4 regions of the Streptomyces sp. NPDC048248 genome follow, and region 3 is predicted to be linked to each of the others. Evidence: riboswitches for the same ligand, from Rfam matches in the RefSeq annotation. Region 3 holds a riboswitch; each other region holds the start of a gene.
The links. Region 3 has a riboswitch for thiamine pyrophosphate ahead of thiO (glycine oxidase ThiO). Riboswitches for the same ligand answer to the same signal wherever they lie in the genome.
Positions count from the first base shown of each region.

Region 1: another riboswitch for thiamine pyrophosphate. It lies ahead of ACGFZW_RS25965 (thiamine ABC transporter substrate binding subunit); the one in region 3 lies ahead of thiO (glycine oxidase ThiO).
Region 2: another riboswitch for thiamine pyrophosphate. It lies ahead of thiC (phosphomethylpyrimidine synthase ThiC); the one in region 3 lies ahead of thiO (glycine oxidase ThiO).
Region 4: another riboswitch for thiamine pyrophosphate. It lies ahead of ACGFZW_RS00905 (purine-cytosine permease family protein); the one in region 3 lies ahead of thiO (glycine oxidase ThiO).

Region 1 is NZ_JBICZL010000012.1:72,876-77,081, reverse strand. Features, by position in the region: gene rlmN (23S rRNA (adenine(2503)-C(2))-methyltransferase RlmN) at 134-1,240, shown strand; TPP riboswitch at 1,274-1,394, shown strand; gene ACGFZW_RS25965 (thiamine ABC transporter substrate binding subunit) at 1,499-2,578, shown strand; gene ACGFZW_RS25960 (ABC transporter permease) at 2,554-4,206, shown strand, end outside.
Region 2 is NZ_JBICZL010000005.1:190,124-194,329, reverse strand. Features, by position in the region: gene ACGFZW_RS12255 (IclR family transcriptional regulator) at 1-151, shown strand, start outside; gene ACGFZW_RS12250 (SsgA family sporulation/cell division regulator) at 256-678, shown strand; gene ACGFZW_RS12245 (YibE/F family protein) at 763-2,148, opposite strand; TPP riboswitch at 2,218-2,375, shown strand; gene thiC (phosphomethylpyrimidine synthase ThiC) at 2,370-4,148, shown strand.
Region 3 is NZ_JBICZL010000003.1:533,853-538,058, reverse strand. Features, by position in the region: gene ACGFZW_RS08445 (Rv2175c family DNA-binding protein) at 1-295, opposite strand, end outside; gene ACGFZW_RS08440 (NAD(P)/FAD-dependent oxidoreductase) at 441-1,682, opposite strand; TPP riboswitch at 1,839-1,951, shown strand; gene thiO (glycine oxidase ThiO) at 1,949-3,175, shown strand; gene thiS (sulfur carrier protein ThiS) at 3,172-3,387, shown strand; gene ACGFZW_RS08425 (thiazole synthase) at 3,397-4,191, shown strand.
Region 4 is NZ_JBICZL010000001.1:181,259-185,464, reverse strand. Features, by position in the region: gene ACGFZW_RS00910 (DUF418 domain-containing protein) at 594-1,808, shown strand; TPP riboswitch at 2,394-2,488, shown strand; gene ACGFZW_RS00905 (purine-cytosine permease family protein) at 2,479-3,879, shown strand; partial or broken gene ACGFZW_RS00900 (hydroxyethylthiazole kinase) at 4,145-4,206, shown strand, end outside.

The sequences.
Region 1 (4,206 bases), on a different contig from region 3:
CGCCGGGACGGTCGTATCGGCGACCTTGGGCCGGGCGACGCCGGGCGCCAACGACAGAGCGCCACCGGAGGTGACCGGGCCCACCCCGCCGTGGCCTGGGCCGCCGTGGACGATCTGCCACACTGGACGGACCATGCCTGCACCCGGAGAACTCACCTTTGTCGCGCCGCGAGGGGCCAAGAAGCCGCCGCGGCACCTTGCCGATCTTGAACCTGCCGAGCGCCGTGAGGTGGTCGCCGCGATCGGTGAGAAGCCGTTTCGTGCCAAGCAGCTGTCGCAGCACTACTTCGCCCGCTACGCGCACGACCCGGCGCAGTGGACCGACATTCCGGCGGCGGCGCGCGAGAAGCTGGCGGCGGAGCTGCTGCCGGACCTGATGAACGTGGTGCGGCACATCTCGTGCGACAACGACACCACCCGCAAGACGCTGTGGAAGCTGCACGACGGCACGCTCGTCGAGTCCGTGCTGATGCGCTACCCGGACCGGGTCACCATGTGCATCTCCTCGCAGGCCGGCTGCGGCATGAACTGCCCGTTCTGCGCCACCGGCCAGGCGGGGCTGGACCGCAACCTCTCGACCGCCGAGATCGTCCACCAGATCGTCGACGGGATGCGGGCGCTGCGCGACGGCGAGGTGCCGGGCGGCCCGGCGCGGCTCTCCAACATCGTCTTCATGGGGATGGGCGAGCCGCTGGCCAACTACAAGCGGGTGGTCGGCGCCATCAGGCGGCTGACGGACCCCGAGCCGGACGGGCTGGGGCTGTCCCAGCGGGGTATCACCGTCTCCACCGTCGGCCTGGTGCCGGCGATGCTGCGGTTCGCCGACGAGGGGTTCAAGTGCCGGCTCGCGGTGTCGCTGCACGCCCCGGACGATGAGCTGCGGGACGAACTGGTGCCCGTCAACACCCGCTGGAAGGTCCGCGAGGTGCTGGACGCGGCCTGGGAGTACGCGGAGAAGTCCGGGCGGCGCATCTCCATCGAGTACGCGCTGATCCGGGACATCAACGACCAGGCGTGGCGCGGTGACCTGCTGGGACGACTGCTCAAGGGCAAGCGCGTCCATGTCAACCTGATCCCGCTGAACCCGACGCCCGGCTCGAAGTGGACCGCCTCGCGGCCCGAGGACGAGCGCGCCTTCGTCCAGGCCATCGAGGCGCACGGCGTCCCGGTGACCGTCCGGGACACCCGCGGCCAGGAGATCGACGGGGCCTGCGGGCAGCTCGCGGCCTCGGAACGCTGACCGCTCGCTGGTACCGTGTGATCGAACAAATGCACATTCCGACAGGGGAGCGCCACAGCGCTGAGAGTGCGGACGCGTCGTAGTCATACGGTGCCCGCAGACCCTTGAACCTCGCCCGGGTCATTCCGGGTAGGAAGTTCGGTCGTCACTCATGCTGTTGCGCCCCGCCCCGGTCCGTGCGCGGTACGTCCTTCGACGTCCCCGGCGGTGGACCCCGGGCGGGGCCGCGTCTCTTCCTGGCCAGCCAGGAGGAAATCAGTGAGCACCACCAGCAAGGTCATCGCGACCGCCCTCGCCGCCGCGGTCGGTATGACCGCCCTCGCCGCATGCGGCGGCTCGGGCGGCGGGAGCGAAGCGGACGCCAAGACCGTGACGCTCGTCAGCCACGACTCCTTCAATGTGTCGAAGTCGGTGCTCGCCGACTTCGAGAAGAAGAGCGGCTACAAGGTCAAGATGCTCAAGGGCGGCGATGCCGGCAAGGCCGTCAACCAGGCGATCCTGTCCAAGGGCAACCCGCAGGGCGATGTGTTCTTCGGCATCGACAACACCCTGCTCTCGCGCGGTCTGGACGAGGGCATCTTCAGCCCGTACAAGGCCAAGGGCCTGGACAGCGTCCCGGGCGAGCTCCAGCTCGACAAGGCCGAGCACCGCGTCACCCCTCTCGACTACGGCGACACCTGCGTCAACTACGACCGCGCCTACTTCGAGAAGCACAAGATCGCGCCGCCGAAGAGCTTCGACGACCTGATCAAGCCCGAGTACAAGGGGCTGCTCCTGACGGAGAACTCCGCGACGTCCTCGCCCGGCCTCGCCTTCCAGCTCGGCACCATCGCGAAGTACGGCGCCGACGGCTGGCAGGACTACTGGAAGAAGCTCAAGGCCAACGGCGTCGAGGTCGTCGACGGCTGGGAGCAGGCGTACTACGAGCGGTTCACGGGCTCCGCCGCCGCCAAGGGCAAGGGCGACAAGCCGCTGGTGGTCTCCTACGCGTCCAGCCCGCCGGCCGAGGTGCTCGGCAAGAAGCCGCAGCCCGATCAGGCGCCGACCGGCGTCGCGACCGGCACCTGCTTCCGCCAGATCGAGTTCGGCGGCCTGCTCAAGGGCGCGCCGAACGAGAAGGGCGGCAAGGCGCTGCTGGACTTCCTGCTGAGCAAGCAGTTCCAGGAGGACGTGCCGCTGCAGATGTTCGTCAACCCGGCCCGCAAGGACGCCGAGCTGCCGGAGCTGTTCACCAAGTACGGCGCGACGATCGACAAGCCGGCGACGCTCGCCCCGGAGAAGATCACCGAGAACCGCGAACAGTGGATCAAGCAGTGGTCCTCGCTCGTTCTGAAGTAGCCCGCGGCCGGCGCGGGAACGCCGCGCGGGGAACGGCGGTGCGGCTCGGTCTGATGGCCCTGCCGCTCGCCTTCTTCGCGCTGTTCTTCGCCTACCCCGTCGTCTCGATCGTCGGACGGGGGCTGAAGGACGGCGGGCAGTGGCAGCTTTCCCGGATCGGCGAGGTGCTCGGCGACCCGGACCTGCTGCACGTCCTGTGGTTCACCGTCTGGCAGGCAGCCGCCTCCACCGCGCTGACGCTGCTGATCGCGCTGCCCGGCGCGTATGTCTTCGCGCGCTTCGACTTCCCCGGCAAACAGCTGCTGCGGGCGGTGGTGATGGTGCCGTTCGTGCTGCCGACCGTGGTCGTCGGCTCGGCGTTCCTCGCGCTGGTCGGGCACGGCGGCCTGCTGGACGACCTGTGGGGCGTACGGCTGGACACCTCGGTGTGGGCGATCCTGCTGGCGCACGTCTTCTTCAACTACGCGGTGGTGGTACGGACCGTCGGCGGCCTGTGGGGGCAGCTCGACCCCCGTCAGGAAGAGGCCGCACGGGTGCTGGGCGCCGGACGGTTCGCGGCCTGGCGGCGGGTGACGCTGCCCGCGCTGGGGCCGGCCGTCGCGGCGGCGGCCCTGATGGTCTTCCTCTTCACCTTCACCTCCTTCGGCGTGGTGCAGATCCTGGGCGGGCCCACCTTCTCGACACTGGAGGTGGAGATCTACCGGCAGACCGCCGACTTCCTGGACCTGCCGACCGCGGCCGTCCTGACCATGCTCCAGTTCGCCGCGGTCCTCGGCCTGCTGGCGCTGCACGCCTGGACCGTGCGCCGCCGGGAGTCCGCCCTGCGGCTCGTCGACGCGTCGCAGACCGCGCGGCGGCCGCGCGGCGCCGGACAGTGGGCGCTGCTGTGGAGCACGCTCGCCGTCATCGCCGTCCTGCTCATCGCTCCGCTGCTGGTGCTCGCGGAGCGCTCGTTCGCCGGCCCTGACGGCTACAGCACGGTCTTCTACGAGACGCTGCGCTCGGCCGCAACCGCCGACAGCACCTTCGCCGTCGCCCCTCTCGAAGCGCTGTGGAATTCCCTCGGCTACGCGGCCGTCGCGACGCTGATCGCGCTGGTGATCGGCGGTCTGGCGGCGGCCGCTCTCACCCTGCCCGCCTCGCGCGGCCGGGCCGCGGGCAAGGCCCCCACGGCCGGCCGGCTCGTCCGCGGGTTCGACGCGCTGCTGATGCTGCCGCTCGGGGTCTCGGCGGTGACCGTCGGCTTCGGCTTCCTGATCACGCTCGACAGGCCACCGCTTGACCTGCGTGCCTCGTGGTGGCTGGTGCCGCTCGCCCAGGCGCTGGTCGGGGTGCCGTTCGTGGTCCGGACGATGCTGCCCGTCCTGCGGGCGGTGGACGGCCGGCTGCGGGAGGCCGCAGCGGTGCTCGGCGCCTCCCCCTGGCGGGTGTGGCGCGAGGTGGACCTGCCGATGGTGCGGCGGGCGCTGCTGATCGCCGCCGGCTTCGCTTTCGCCGTGTCGCTCGGCGAGTTCGGGGCCACGGTCTTCATCGCGCGACCCGACCAGCCGACGCTGCCGGTGGCCGTCGCACGCCTGCTGGGGCGGGCCGGCGAGCAGAACTACGGGCAGGCGATGGCCCTGTCGACC
Region 2 (4,206 bases), on a different contig from region 3:
GGCGATCCCCATCCAGGTCGGCGCCGCCGCTGCCGCCCTGGCTGTTTCTCTTCCGGTCGCCGAGCTGCATCGATTGCGTAACGTGACGACCCGACTACGGAAAATGGCGGAGGCGACACTAACGACACTCGCCTTCTCTATCAGTATCTGAAAACTCACTCCTTGTGATCTGCTTGCACGTGACAGACGATGGCGTCAATAGGGCTTCGGGGGACGATTCCCGGCCATCTCCGATCAAGTGCGGGGCAGTGGTTGATGACCGACACAGTTCAGGCAGAAGTGATCATGAGCTTTCTCGTCTCCGAGGAGCTCGCGTTTCGGATCCCGGTGTTGCTGGACTTCGACAGCGCCGATCCGTACGCCGTCCGGCTCACCTTCGATCTCCCCGGCGATGTGCCCGTGACCTGGGCTTTCAGCCGCGAACTGCTTCTGGACGGGCTGAGTCGGCCGTCCGGTGAGGGCGATGTGCGCATCGAACCGTCCTCCGCGGAGCACCTCAGCGACATCTTCATCAGTCTTCAAGTCGGCTCGGAGAAGGCCCTGTTCCGGGTCAGCGCGCCCCCGCTGGTCGCCTTCCTGGACCGGACGGACCGACTGGTACCGCTCGGCAAGGAAGAGGTCTTCGACACGCTGGAGGCCGTGCTGGACCGGATCCTCACGGAGGCGCCGGCCGGCTGATCCCCGAAGGGCCGGCCCAGTCGGTCATGCCCCGCCGACGAGGCCGACCGCACGTGCGCCGACGACCGGGCCGTGCCGGTCCTCTCACTGCTTTCGGCGCTTGCCCCGCGACCCGCGCCGTCCGGACCTGCCCCGCGCGGCGCTTCGCTGTGCCCCGAAGTCGTCGGCAGCGCCTGGCGCGGAGCCGCCGGAGTCCGGTTCGGCGCCGTGCGTTGCCGCGCGCTGCCCCTTGCGGTCCGCGGAGACGACCATCGCCGCGAGCAGCGTCGTCAGCGGCACCGAGGCGACCAGCCCGATGCTGCCCACCAGCGTGCGCACGATCTCCTCGGCGACCACCTCGCTCGTGGCGACCGTCCCCACGTCGCTCTGTGCGATCGAGAACAGCAAAAACAGAGGCAGCGCGGCGCCCGCGTAAGCCAGTACCAGCGTGTTGACGACGGACGCGATGTGATCCCGTCCGATGCGCATCGCCGCGCTGTAGAGGGTGCGCCATCCCGCCGACGGATTCGCCTCCTTCAGCTCCCAGACCGCGGCGGTCTGGGTCACCGTCACATCGTCGAGCACACCCAGCGAGCCGATGATGATCCCCGCCAGCAGCAGGCCCCGGATCTCGATGTCCGGGTAGAGACCGTGCACCAGCCCGGTGGTGTCGTCGGTGTTGCCGGTCAGCAGCGCCCAGCCGATGAACACCGACCCGAGCAGACCGATCAGCAGCAGTGAGGCGAGCGTTCCGAGCACGGCGACCGACGTTCTGGCCGTCAGTCCGTGGCACATATAGAGCGCGATCAGCATGATCGCGCTGCCCCCGACCACCGCCACGACCAGCGGGTTGGAGCCCTGCAGGATGGCCGGGAGGATGAACAGCGTCAGCACTCCGAAGCTCGCCAGCAGCGCCACCAGCGCGAGGACCCCGCGCAGCCGTCCCACGACCACGACCGCGAACGCGAAGATCGCGGCGAGCACCCACATCGGGAAGCTCCGGTCGACGTCGCTGACCGAGTACTGGAGGTCCTTGGGCGCCTTGGGGGAGTACGCGACCACCACGTCCTGCCCGGTCGTGTAGTGCCGCGAGGCATCCGGTGTCACCACCGTCTGGAACGTCCGCCCGGCGTTCTCGCCCGTGGTGACCTTGATCGTCACCTGCTCGCAGTCCTTGCCGGTCGTCGACCCCCCGCTCGGTGGCTGCCCCGACGGCGGCGTGGGCTGCGGCTGCTGCTCGGCATGGACGTCGGCGCAGTTCACCTTGTCCACCTTGAGCACCGTCGCCTGCTCGGTGGGCTGGTCGAAGCCCACACCGGACGGCTTGTGCGACGGCGCGCCGCCCGGCCAGAGCACCGCCAGACCGACGACGACCGCGGCGGCGAACGGGATCAGCACGGCCGCGATGACCTTGCGCAGATGACGGGATACGGGCGCGGCAGGCGCGTGGCCGTGCGCGTGGGAATGCGTATGGGGCTCCTGGCTGCTCACCGCCCGATCATCGCAAGAACCCAGGGGCCCCCTGGCCACCGCGCCGCACGGGCAGCTACCGTGGTGGCACTTTGCAATCGCGGGAGCTCGGAGCACCGGGCTGAGAGGACGCTGACCTCCGCGGGACGTCCGGCAGACGCCGGAACGCCACCCACGGGAAATCGCTGCGTCGACCGCCGAACCTGTTACCGGGTAATGCCGGCGTAGGGAGTTGGGTCAATATGACTCTGCAGGATGCACGCACGCCCGAAAACGGTGGCGGCGACGCCTTCGAGCCGACGATCGGCTGGCACAAGGGCTATGTCTCCGGTTCGCGGCCCGACCTTCGGGTCCCGGTTCGGAAGGTGCACCTCACCAACGGCAAGGACGTGACGCTCTACGACACGTCAGGTCCGTACACAGATCCCCAGATCGAAACCGACGTCCGCCGCGGTCTCGCGCCGCTGCGGGAGAACTGGATCGTCTCGCGGGGCGACACCGAGGAGTACGCGGGCCGGCCGCTGCGGCCGGAGGACGACGGCCTCAAGCACACCTCGCCGCGCGGGGGCCTCAAGAACCTCGACGCGGTCTTCCCGGGCCGCCCCCGTCTGCCGCGCCGCGGCCGGGACGGCGCCGCCGTCACCCAGCTCGCGTATGCGCAGCGCGGGGAGGTCACCGCGGAGATGGAGTACGTCGCCATCCGCGAGAACGTCACCCCTGAGTTCGTGCGCGACGAGATCGCGGCGGGCCGTGCGGTGCTGCCGGCCAACATCAACCACCCGGAGATCGAGCCGATGATCATCGGCAAGAACTTCCTGGTGAAGGTGAACGCCAACATCGGCAACTCCGCCGTCACCTCCTCGATCGAGGAGGAGGTGGACAAGATGACCTGGGCGACCCAGTGGGGCGCCGACACGGTCATGGACCTGTCCACCGGCCGCAACATCCACACCACGCGCGAGTGGGTGCTGCGCAACTCCCCCGTCCCCATCGGCACCGTCCCCCTCTACCAGGCGCTGGAGAAGGTCGACGGCAAGGCCGAGGAACTGACCTGGGAGATCTACAAGGACACCGTCATCGAGCAGGCCGAACAGGGCGTCGACTACATGACGGTGCACGCCGGTGTGCTGCTCCGTTACGTGCCCCTCACGGCCCGCCGCAAGACCGGCATCGTCTCGCGCGGCGGCTCCATCATGGCCGCCTGGTGCCTGGCGCACCACCAGGAGTCCTTCCTCTACACGCACTTCGAGGAACTCTGCGAGATCCTCGCCTCCTACGACGTCACCTACTCCCTCGGTGACGGTCTGCGCCCCGGCTCCATCGCGGACGCCAACGACGAGGCGCAGTTCGCCGAGCTGCGCACCCTCGGTGAGCTGAACACCATCGCCAAGCGGCACGGTGTCCAGACGATGATCGAAGGACCGGGACATGTCCCGATGCACAAGATCAAGGAGAACATCGACCTCCAGCAGGAGATCTGCGAAGAGGCGCCGTTCTACACACTCGGCCCGCTGACCACCGACATCGCGCCCGCCTACGACCACATCACCTCAGGTATCGGCGCCGCGATGATCGCCTGGTGGGGCACCGCGATGCTCTGCTACGTCACGCCCAAGGAGCACCTGGGCCTGCCGGACCGCGACGACGTCAAGACCGGCGTCATCACCTACAAGATCGCGGCCCACGCGGCGGACCTCGCCAAGGGCCACCCCGGCGCCCAGGAATGGGACGACGCGCTCTCCGACGCCCGCTTCGAGTTCCGCTGGGAGGACCAGTTCAACCTGGCCCTCGACCCGGACACCGCCCGGTCCTTCCACGACCAGACGCTGCCCGCGGAGCCGGCGAAGACGGCCCACTTCTGCTCGATGTGCGGCCCGAAGTTCTGCTCCATGAAGATCTCCCAGGACATCCGCCGCGAACACGGCGGTGACCTGGCGATCGACCCCGAGGCCGGCATGGCCGAGAAGTCCAAGGAATTCGCGGCGGCGGGCAACCGCGTCTACCTGCCGCTGGCTGACTGATCCTGCTGCAGGAACCCGGCCCGCGACTCATCGGGAGTCGCGGGCCGGTCCGCGCAGA
Region 3 (4,206 bases):
TGCCGGGCAGGCTCTCGTCGGGCGTGAAGAGCCACTCGAGCATCTCCTCGTCGGCGAAGCCGTCGTCGCGCAGGAGGGTCAGGGTCCCGACCAGGCCCTTGACGATCTTGCCGTCCTTGATGAAATCGGCCGGCACGTGCAGTGCCCTGTTCTCGCCGCGGCGCACCGCGATCAGCTGGCCCTCCTTGACCAGCTGCCGGACGCGCGTCACCTCGACGCCGAACTCTTCGGCGATGTCGGGGAGGGTGAGCCAGGCGGGGACGAGTCCATCGATGTTTGCGTCAATCTCGGTCACAGGACAAGCGTGCCACCTCGCACTGACAGCCGGTAGCCGGGCATCGCCGTAAGGGACCCGGGGGCACACCGGTGGGTGAGCCGCGCAGGCCGTCTCGGCCCGTCGTCCGGCGGCGCGGCGCCCGGCGAGCGCTGCGGCCCGCCCGCTACCGGGCAGCCGATTTCAGCGGTACGGACGCGAGGGCCGCCCGGTCGGGGTCCAGCCTCGTGCCGCGCTCGATGAGCTTGCGCCCCTGGGCGAGGTCCCGGGGGCGCCCCACGGCCAGCAGCGCCACCAGGGCGCCCTCGCGCAGCCACAGCACCGTCCAGGCGGCGCCCGCCGGATCGCCGCGCCAGATCAGCGTGTCGGCCGCCGGGTGGTGGCCCGCGTACTGCACGAACCGGCCGAACTGCTCGGACCAGAAGTACGGGACCGGGTCGTAGACGAGGCCGGGCGCGTCACCGCGGGCGATGTTCTCGGCGACCGTCCGCGGCCCCTGGAGGGCGTTGTCCCAGTGGTGGATCAGCAGCCGGCGGCCGTAGCGGGCGGACGGGAAGGAGGCGCAGTCGCCGACCGCGAACACGTCGGGGGCGGAGGTGTGCAGCCACTTGTCGGCCACCACCGATCCGTCCTGCGGGGCCAGCTCGATGCCCGAACCGCCCAGCCAGCCGGTCGCCGGCCGCGCGCCGATGCCGACCACCACCGCGTCGGCGGGCAGCGTCGTGCCGTCCGCCAGCTCGACCGCGCCCGGCCGCACGGAATCGACCGGTACGCCGGTGCGCAGCTCTGCCCCCGCCTCGGTGTACCAGCTGGTCATGTGGCCGGCGACCTCGGCGGGCAGCGCACCGGCCAGCGGGCGGTCGGATGCCTCGACGACGGTGACCGGGCAGCCGGACTCGCGAGCGGCGGTGGCGAACTCGGCGCCGATCCAGCCGGCCCCGACGACGACGATGCGCTTCCTGGCGGCCAGCACCGGCCGCAGCCGCTCCGCGTCGTCGAGGGTGCGCAGCAGATGGACGCCCGGCTGCGACTCACCGCCCGGCAGGTGGATCGGATCGGCGCCGGTGGCGATCACGGCGTAGTCGTACGGGACGGGCCCGTCGGCCGTCTCGACGACATGGGCGTCCGGCGCCAGGCCGGTGACCGGCCGGCTGAGCTGCAGATCGATGCCGAGCGCGGGGAAGTCGACGTCGAAGGTGGAGCCGTCGGCCTTGCCGAGCAGCACCGCCTTGGACAGCGGGGGCCGGTCGTAGGGCTGGTGGGGCTCGTCGCCGAGCAGCGTGATCGCGCCGCGCCAGCCCTGTTCGCGCAGCGCGACCGCGGTCTGCACACCCGCGATTCCCGCGCCGACGATCACCACGCGCGGCGTGCGGTCAGGGGCCTGGGAGGACTTGCTCTGCTCGCTCACCCGATCACTCTAGGACGGCGGGTCGCGCCGTTCGCAGCAGCGCGCAAGGAGATCTCTGACACAGCGTCACCGGTGCGCACGCCGGAAGGCCGGCCCGCCGAAGGCCCGGAGGCTCTCCCTTACGACGTGTCGCGGCCGCGTATTAGGGTGACGGGTACACGCACTCGCGGGAGCCCGGACGCACCGGGCTGAGAGGGAGGCTGGCCGGCCTCCGACCGTACGAACCTGATCCGGGTCATGCCGGCGAAGGGAGGGGCTGGACGCCCATGCATCCACCTGCCACACCATCGGATCCTGCGGCCACGCACCCCGATGTCCTCGTCATCGGGGGCGGCATCATCGGGCTGGTCACCGCCTGGCGGGCGGCCGGCCGCGGGCTGCGCGCCGCCGTGGCCGATCCCGCGCCCGGCGGCGGGGCCGCCCGCGTCGCCGCGGGCATGCTCGCCGCCGTCACCGAGCTGCATTACGGCGAGCAGACCCTGCTCGGGCTCAACGTCGCCTCCGCGGAGCGCTATCCGCGCTTCGCGGCCGAGCTGGAGGAGTTCAGCGGACAGCGGATCGGCTACCGCAGGTGCGGCACCCTCGCCGTCGCGCTGGACGCCGACGACCGCGCCCACCTCCGCGAGCTGCACGCCCTGCAGACCCGGTCGGGGCTGGATTCGCAGTGGCTGACGGGGCGCGAGTGCCGCCGTCTGGAGCCGATGCTCGCGCCCGGCGTACGCGGCGGGCTGCGGGTGGACGGCGACCACCAGGTGGATCCGCGCCGGCTGGCGAGCGCCCTGCTGATCGCCTGCGAACGCGCCGGGGTGATCTTCCACCGCAGCTGGGCGGAGCGCCTGACGGTCCAGGGCGACCGGGCGACCGGCGCCGAGCTCGCCGACGGCACCCGGCTGTCGGCCGGCCAGGTCGTGCTGGCCGGGGGCAGCCACAGCGGGCGGCTGGACGGTGTCCCCGCGGAGGTGCTGCCGCCGGTGCGCCCGGTCAAGGGGCAGGTGCTGCGGCTGCGCATGCCGGAGCCGCCGCGCGGGGGCTCGCCCCTGCTGTCGCGCACCGTACGGGCGGTCGTCCGCGGCGGCCCCCTCTATCTGGTGCCCCGGGAGGACGGGGAGCTGGTCGTCGGCGCCACCAGCGAGGAGCTGGGCTGGGACACCACCGTCACCGCCGGCGGGGTCTACGAGCTGCTGCGGGACGCGCACGAGCTGGTCCCCGGCATCACCGAACTGCCGCTCGTCGAGACCTGCGCGGGACTGCGTCCCACCTCGCCGGACAACGCGCCGATGCTGGGCCCGACCGCGCTGCCCGGCCTCCACCTGGCCACCGGCCACTTCCGCAACGGGGTGCTGCTGACCCCAGTCACCGGCGACGCGATGGCCGAGGTGCTGGCCACCGGGAGCCTCCCGGAAGAGGCCCGCCCCTTCTCCCCCGCGCGCTTTTCCGCCACCGCCGCCTCGCGGCCGGAAAGCGCCCGCGCCCCACAGGAGCAGCCCGTATGAGCGCCCCGACCGTAACCCTGTCCGTCAACGGCGAGTCCCGCGACGTGCCCGCCGGCCTCACCCTGGACCGGCTCGTCGCGACCCTGTCCAAGGCGCCCACGGGAGTCGCCGCCGCGGTCAACGAGACCGTGGTGCCGCGCACCCGCTGGCCCCTCACCCCCCTCGGCGACGGCGACCGCGTCGAGGTGCTCACCGCGGTCCAGGGAGGCTGATCCGCACCGATGGCCGATGATCTTCTCACCATCGCCGGGACCACCTTCCGGTCCCGTCTGATCATGGGGACCGGTGGCGCGCCCAGCCTCGATGTCCTGGAGCGCGCACTGCTCGCCTCCGGTACGGAGCTGACGACGGTCGCCATGCGGCGCCTGGACCCGACCGTGCAGGGCTCGGTGCTGTCGGTGCTGGAACGGCACGGCATCCAGGTGCTGCCGAACACCGCCGGCTGCTTCACCGCCGGCGAGGCGGTCCTCACCGCCCGGCTCGCCCGGGAGGCGCTCGGCACGGACTGGGTCAAGCTGGAGGTCGTCGCCGACGAGCGCACCCTGCTGCCCGACCCGATCGAGCTGCTGGACGCCGCGGAGACGCTGGTGGACGACGGGTTCACGGTGCTGCCGTACACCAACGACGACCCCGTGCTGGCCCGCAAGCTGGAGGAGGTGGGCTGCGCCGCGATCATGCCGCTCGGCTCCCCCATCGGCTCCGGCCTGGGCATCCGCAATCCGCACAACTTCCAGCTGATCACCGAGCGGGCCGGCGTCCCCGTCGTGCTGGACGCCGGCGCCGGCACCGCCTCCGACGCCGCGCTCGCCATGGAGCTGGGCTGCGCGGCGGTGATGCTGGCGTCCGCGGTGACCCGGGCCCAGGAGCCCGAGCTGATGGCGGACGCCATGCGGCACGCGGTCGAGGCCGGCCGTCTGGCGCACCGCGCGGGCCGGATCCCGCGCCGGCACTTCGCGCAGGCGTCCTCGCCCGTCGATGGCGTGGCGGAGCTCGACCCGGAGCGGCCGGCGTTCTGACGGGCGGACCGCCCG
Region 4 (4,206 bases), on a different contig from region 3:
CCCCTCCTCAAGTAGCCGGACTGTCGACGCGCGCAATGTATCCCGTTGCCCCAGAGGAGCGCCTTGCCGGTCATTGATCGAGACAGTTGAGTCTCCGCCGCCTCCTGGACATCGGCACGGGGGCCGGCCTCGTAGCCGAGGCGCAACAGGGACGGCCGCGCCGATCTGTAGGTGGGCGCGGGCGGCGAGAACAGCGACCACGGCGCCGTGTGGGTCCTGCGCGGCTTCGCTGGAGGCGTCACGGGCGCCGGCGCGGGTGAGCTTCGGTGCCTCGTCCGTCGGCATCGGGAACTTTTTGGGGGACGACTCCATGTTCAGGGACGCCATGTCGGGCTCCTGAGCATGTAGACAGACAGCCGGAAGGGGCGGCGCGGAAGGATTCCGGCGCCGCCCCTTCCGTTGTGCGAGCGTCACATGCTCCAGAAACGGGATCGGCTGTCCTCGATTGACGCTGACGGTACGCGCCGTACGTCTCGCACGTTTCGCACGTACTGCATCGAAGGATGTAGTGGGATGTCGTCGCTGCGGACGAAGAATCCGGCCCCGAGCGCCCCGACCATGGTGGGAAAGCGAGCACCACGGGGGGAGTTGGGGTGGCCGAGGTATTGGGGACGCAGTCGGTCGTGGCGGCGGAGGGGGCCACCGGGAGCGCAGGCGGCGGGGCGCGGGCGCGCCTGCCGTTGCTGGATGTGTTGCGTGGGGTGGCGATTCTCGGGACGTTGATGAGCAACGTCTGGATCTTCGCCGGGCCGGGCGCCGAGTGGGGCGTCCTCAGCGGGAACGCCGGAACCTCGGCGGTGGCTGACTTGTCATCCCTGGCCGGGGTGGCGGAGACGATCTTCCGGTCCCTGGCGAACGGCAAGTTTCTGTCGATGCTGACGATCCTCTTCGGGGTCGGGCTGGCCATCCAGTTCGGGTCGGCCGCCAAGCGCGGGCAGCCGTGGCCGGGCCGATACAAGTGGCGGGCGCTGTTCCTCTTCGCCGAGGGGACCGTGCACTTCGTACTCGTCTTTGCCTGGGACGTGCTGATGGGGTACGCGGTGGTCGCGTTGCTGGTGGCCTGGCTGCTCACGCGTTCCGCGCGGGCCCAGCGCGTCACGTGGATCGTCATGGGCGGACTCCACCTGGTGGCGATGACGCTGCTCGCGGCTGCCATGCTGCTCACATCGGGCGGCGACACGGACGGCGCCCCCGACACCGATGCTGTGACGCTGTACGCCGAGGGCGGTTACGCGGAGCAGGTCGCCTTCCGGCTGTCGCATGCCATGGTGCTGCGCATGGAACCGGTGCTCTCCTTCGGGCTGTTGGTGTTCCTGTTCCTGCTCGGCGTACGGCTCTTCAGGGCCGGGGCCTTTCAGGGCGATGCAGCGGGGCGGCGCATTCGACGTCGTCTGGCCGGGTGGGGACTGGGGATCGGCCTACCCCTCACCACCTTTGCCGTGCTGGGCGGTTCGGACTTCTTCCTCCTGGAGCGGTACGGGGCGGCGCCGGTGCTGGCGATCGGCTACCTCGGCCTCATCGGCATGGTGATGGACCGGGTCCGCCACCCGGGCCCGCTCACCTCCGCCTTGACCTCTGTGGGCCGTACGGCCCTGTCCTGCTACGTACTGCAGAACGTGCTTGCCATGCTGTGCTGCTACGGCATCGGTCTGGGCCTGGCGTCCCGTTGGGCGGACAGCGGCCCGTGGTGGGTGATGGGTCTGTGGGCGGCGATCTGCCTGGTGCTGGTGATCGGGGCACGCCTGTGGCTGCGGCGGTTTGAGCACGGGCCGCTGGAATCGGTGCAGAAGCGACTGCTACGGCGCTGACTCCAGCGGCCGGTATCGAGCGGGAGCCGCAGCACCGTCCGTCTCGACGTGAGCAAGCGGCTGGACCTGCTGCTCCCGACCGTGTCCGGATCGCGACGCTCGACCAAGACCGCCCGGTGTGAAGGCACCTTCGCGAACCGGGCCAGGGCACATCATCGAGCATGTCGGGTGTCAGGTCGCCCCAGATACGGAGTACCCGGGGCCGGTGGCGGTAGCGGCCGAATTCGGGGCGGAGTTGGTCGACCTACAGCTCGACCACGATCTCGGAGAGCACGGACAGGTAGAGGATCGGGTCGGCGCCAGGCAGGTCGCCGACAGTTCCGGGCAGTCGATCAGCGTGTTACCGGCCGGGTGCAGCAGCAGCACCCCCGCCCGTCGCATTCCAGCACCCACAGGGAGGCTGACGCCAACGGGGCGGATCCGGCCCGCGCGAGGTCGCCCCAGATTGACGGCCTGCATGGCGGGGTTCATTCCTGAAGTCGACGGGGGAGTGGGTGCCGACGCGCGATGTCCGTCCGTCCGGCACCCTCGCCGTCCTCTCCCCACCTGCATGAGCACACCGGAGGGCGCGTTAAGGTGTTTGGCATACCGGACACGGGGTGCCCCACCAGGGGGCTGAGATCACACCCGTCGAACCTGAACCAGTTCGTACTGGCGGAGGGATGTCTTCATGTCGTGGACGCATGTTTCCAGTGGGCTGACCGCCGACGGCAGGCCGACCGCCTTCGACGGGCGGATGCCCGCGGCGCCTGGCGATATGACCGTCGAGGCGCACGGCATCGAGCCGATTCCGGAGAGTAACCGCTACGGCGCGGCCGGACGTCTCTTCACCGTGTGGTTCGCCCCCAATCTGACCATGACCGGCGTCTTCACCGGCACGGTCGGCGTCGCGCTCGGCCTGGACTTCGCCACCGCGCTCGCTGCCGTCGTGCTCGGTACGCTGCTCGGTGCGGTGCCCACCGCCTACCTGGGGACCTGGGGGAGCCGGACCGGAGCAGGTCAACTGCCCCTGGCTGGGCTGGCGTTCGGCCGGGCCGTCGCGCTGCCCGGGGTCCTGCAGTGGCTGTCCTCCATCGCGTGGGACGCGCTGATCGGGCTGTTCGGCGGGGACGCGCTTGCCCGGCTGTGCGGCTGGCCCTTCTGGCTCGGGGTCCTGGTCATGCTGGTCGCCCAAGGTGTCCTCGGAGTCTTCGGCTACGAAGCGATCCACCGCCTGCAGATCGTCATGACTTTCGTGCTCGGCGCGGCGTTCGCGCTGATCGCCTGGCGGCTGCTGGACGGCGTGCACCCCGCAGCCCACGGCTCCGTACACGGTGCGGACCGCGTCGGTGCCTTCGCCCTGACCAGCACCATCGCGGTGAGTCTGGCCCTGTCCTGGGCCCCGTACGCCAGTGACTTCAGCCGGTACCTGCCGGCCTCGACCTCGCGTACGCGCATGTTCTGGTACACGCTGCTCGGCCTTGTGGCGTCCTTCGTGGCCGTCCAGACGCTCGGACTGTGGGGCGCCTCCGTGCTGACCGACCAGACGGCCGGCGGGGTGAACGAGCTTCTCGGCGGTGGGGCGCTGGGCGGCTTCGGACTGCTCGCCGTGGCGCTGGCCGCGCTGTGCAGTAACGCGATGAACGACTACAGCGGTTCGCTGGCCCTGCAGACCGTCGGGGTGCGCATCCCGCGCCCCGCGGCCGCCGCCCTCGCGGCAGCGCTCGCCTTCCCCCTCGTGCTGTGGATGCACGCGGCGGACACCACCGCGCGCTTCCAGAACGTGCTGCTGTTCGTCGGCTACTGGATTCCTGGCTTCGTCGCGATCGTCATCGTCGACTGGCGCGCGCGGGCCCGGGCACGGGGCGGAGCGGCGCTCGACATCGCCGCTGAGTCCGAGCGCCGACAGCCGGCCTTTCCCGCCCTGCTCGCTTTCGCCGCCGCCTTCGCCTCCGCCATACCGTTCATGAATACCAGTCTGTACGTGGGCCCGATGGCGGACGCGCTGCACGGCGCCGACCTGTCGTACTACGTGGCGTTCCTCGTGGCACTCACTGTTTACGCGCCCTTGCGGCTTCGTCCCCGCCACTGACCCCAACCCGAGCCACGGCACGGCACCACCCGTACGTCCCGCACTTCGAGTGACACCACGCCCCCGGCACCCACCGGGCCCCGGATCTCGTCGACTTTGCCGTGCAGGGAGCTCGGACGCGTACAGACCGTTCCCCGCCGGTGCGGTTCCTGAGCAACGCGGTGGCCACCGGGTTCACCGCCAATGTCCTGCTCGCGCTGGGTGCGCCACTGACCGTGGTCGACAAACCGGACGAGAAGGTCCCGTTCACCGGCTAGCCTCGGGCGTGCTGGTGAATCTCGGCACCCCGCGCGCCGAGCAGCGTTCCGCCGTGGTCGAGGCGGCACG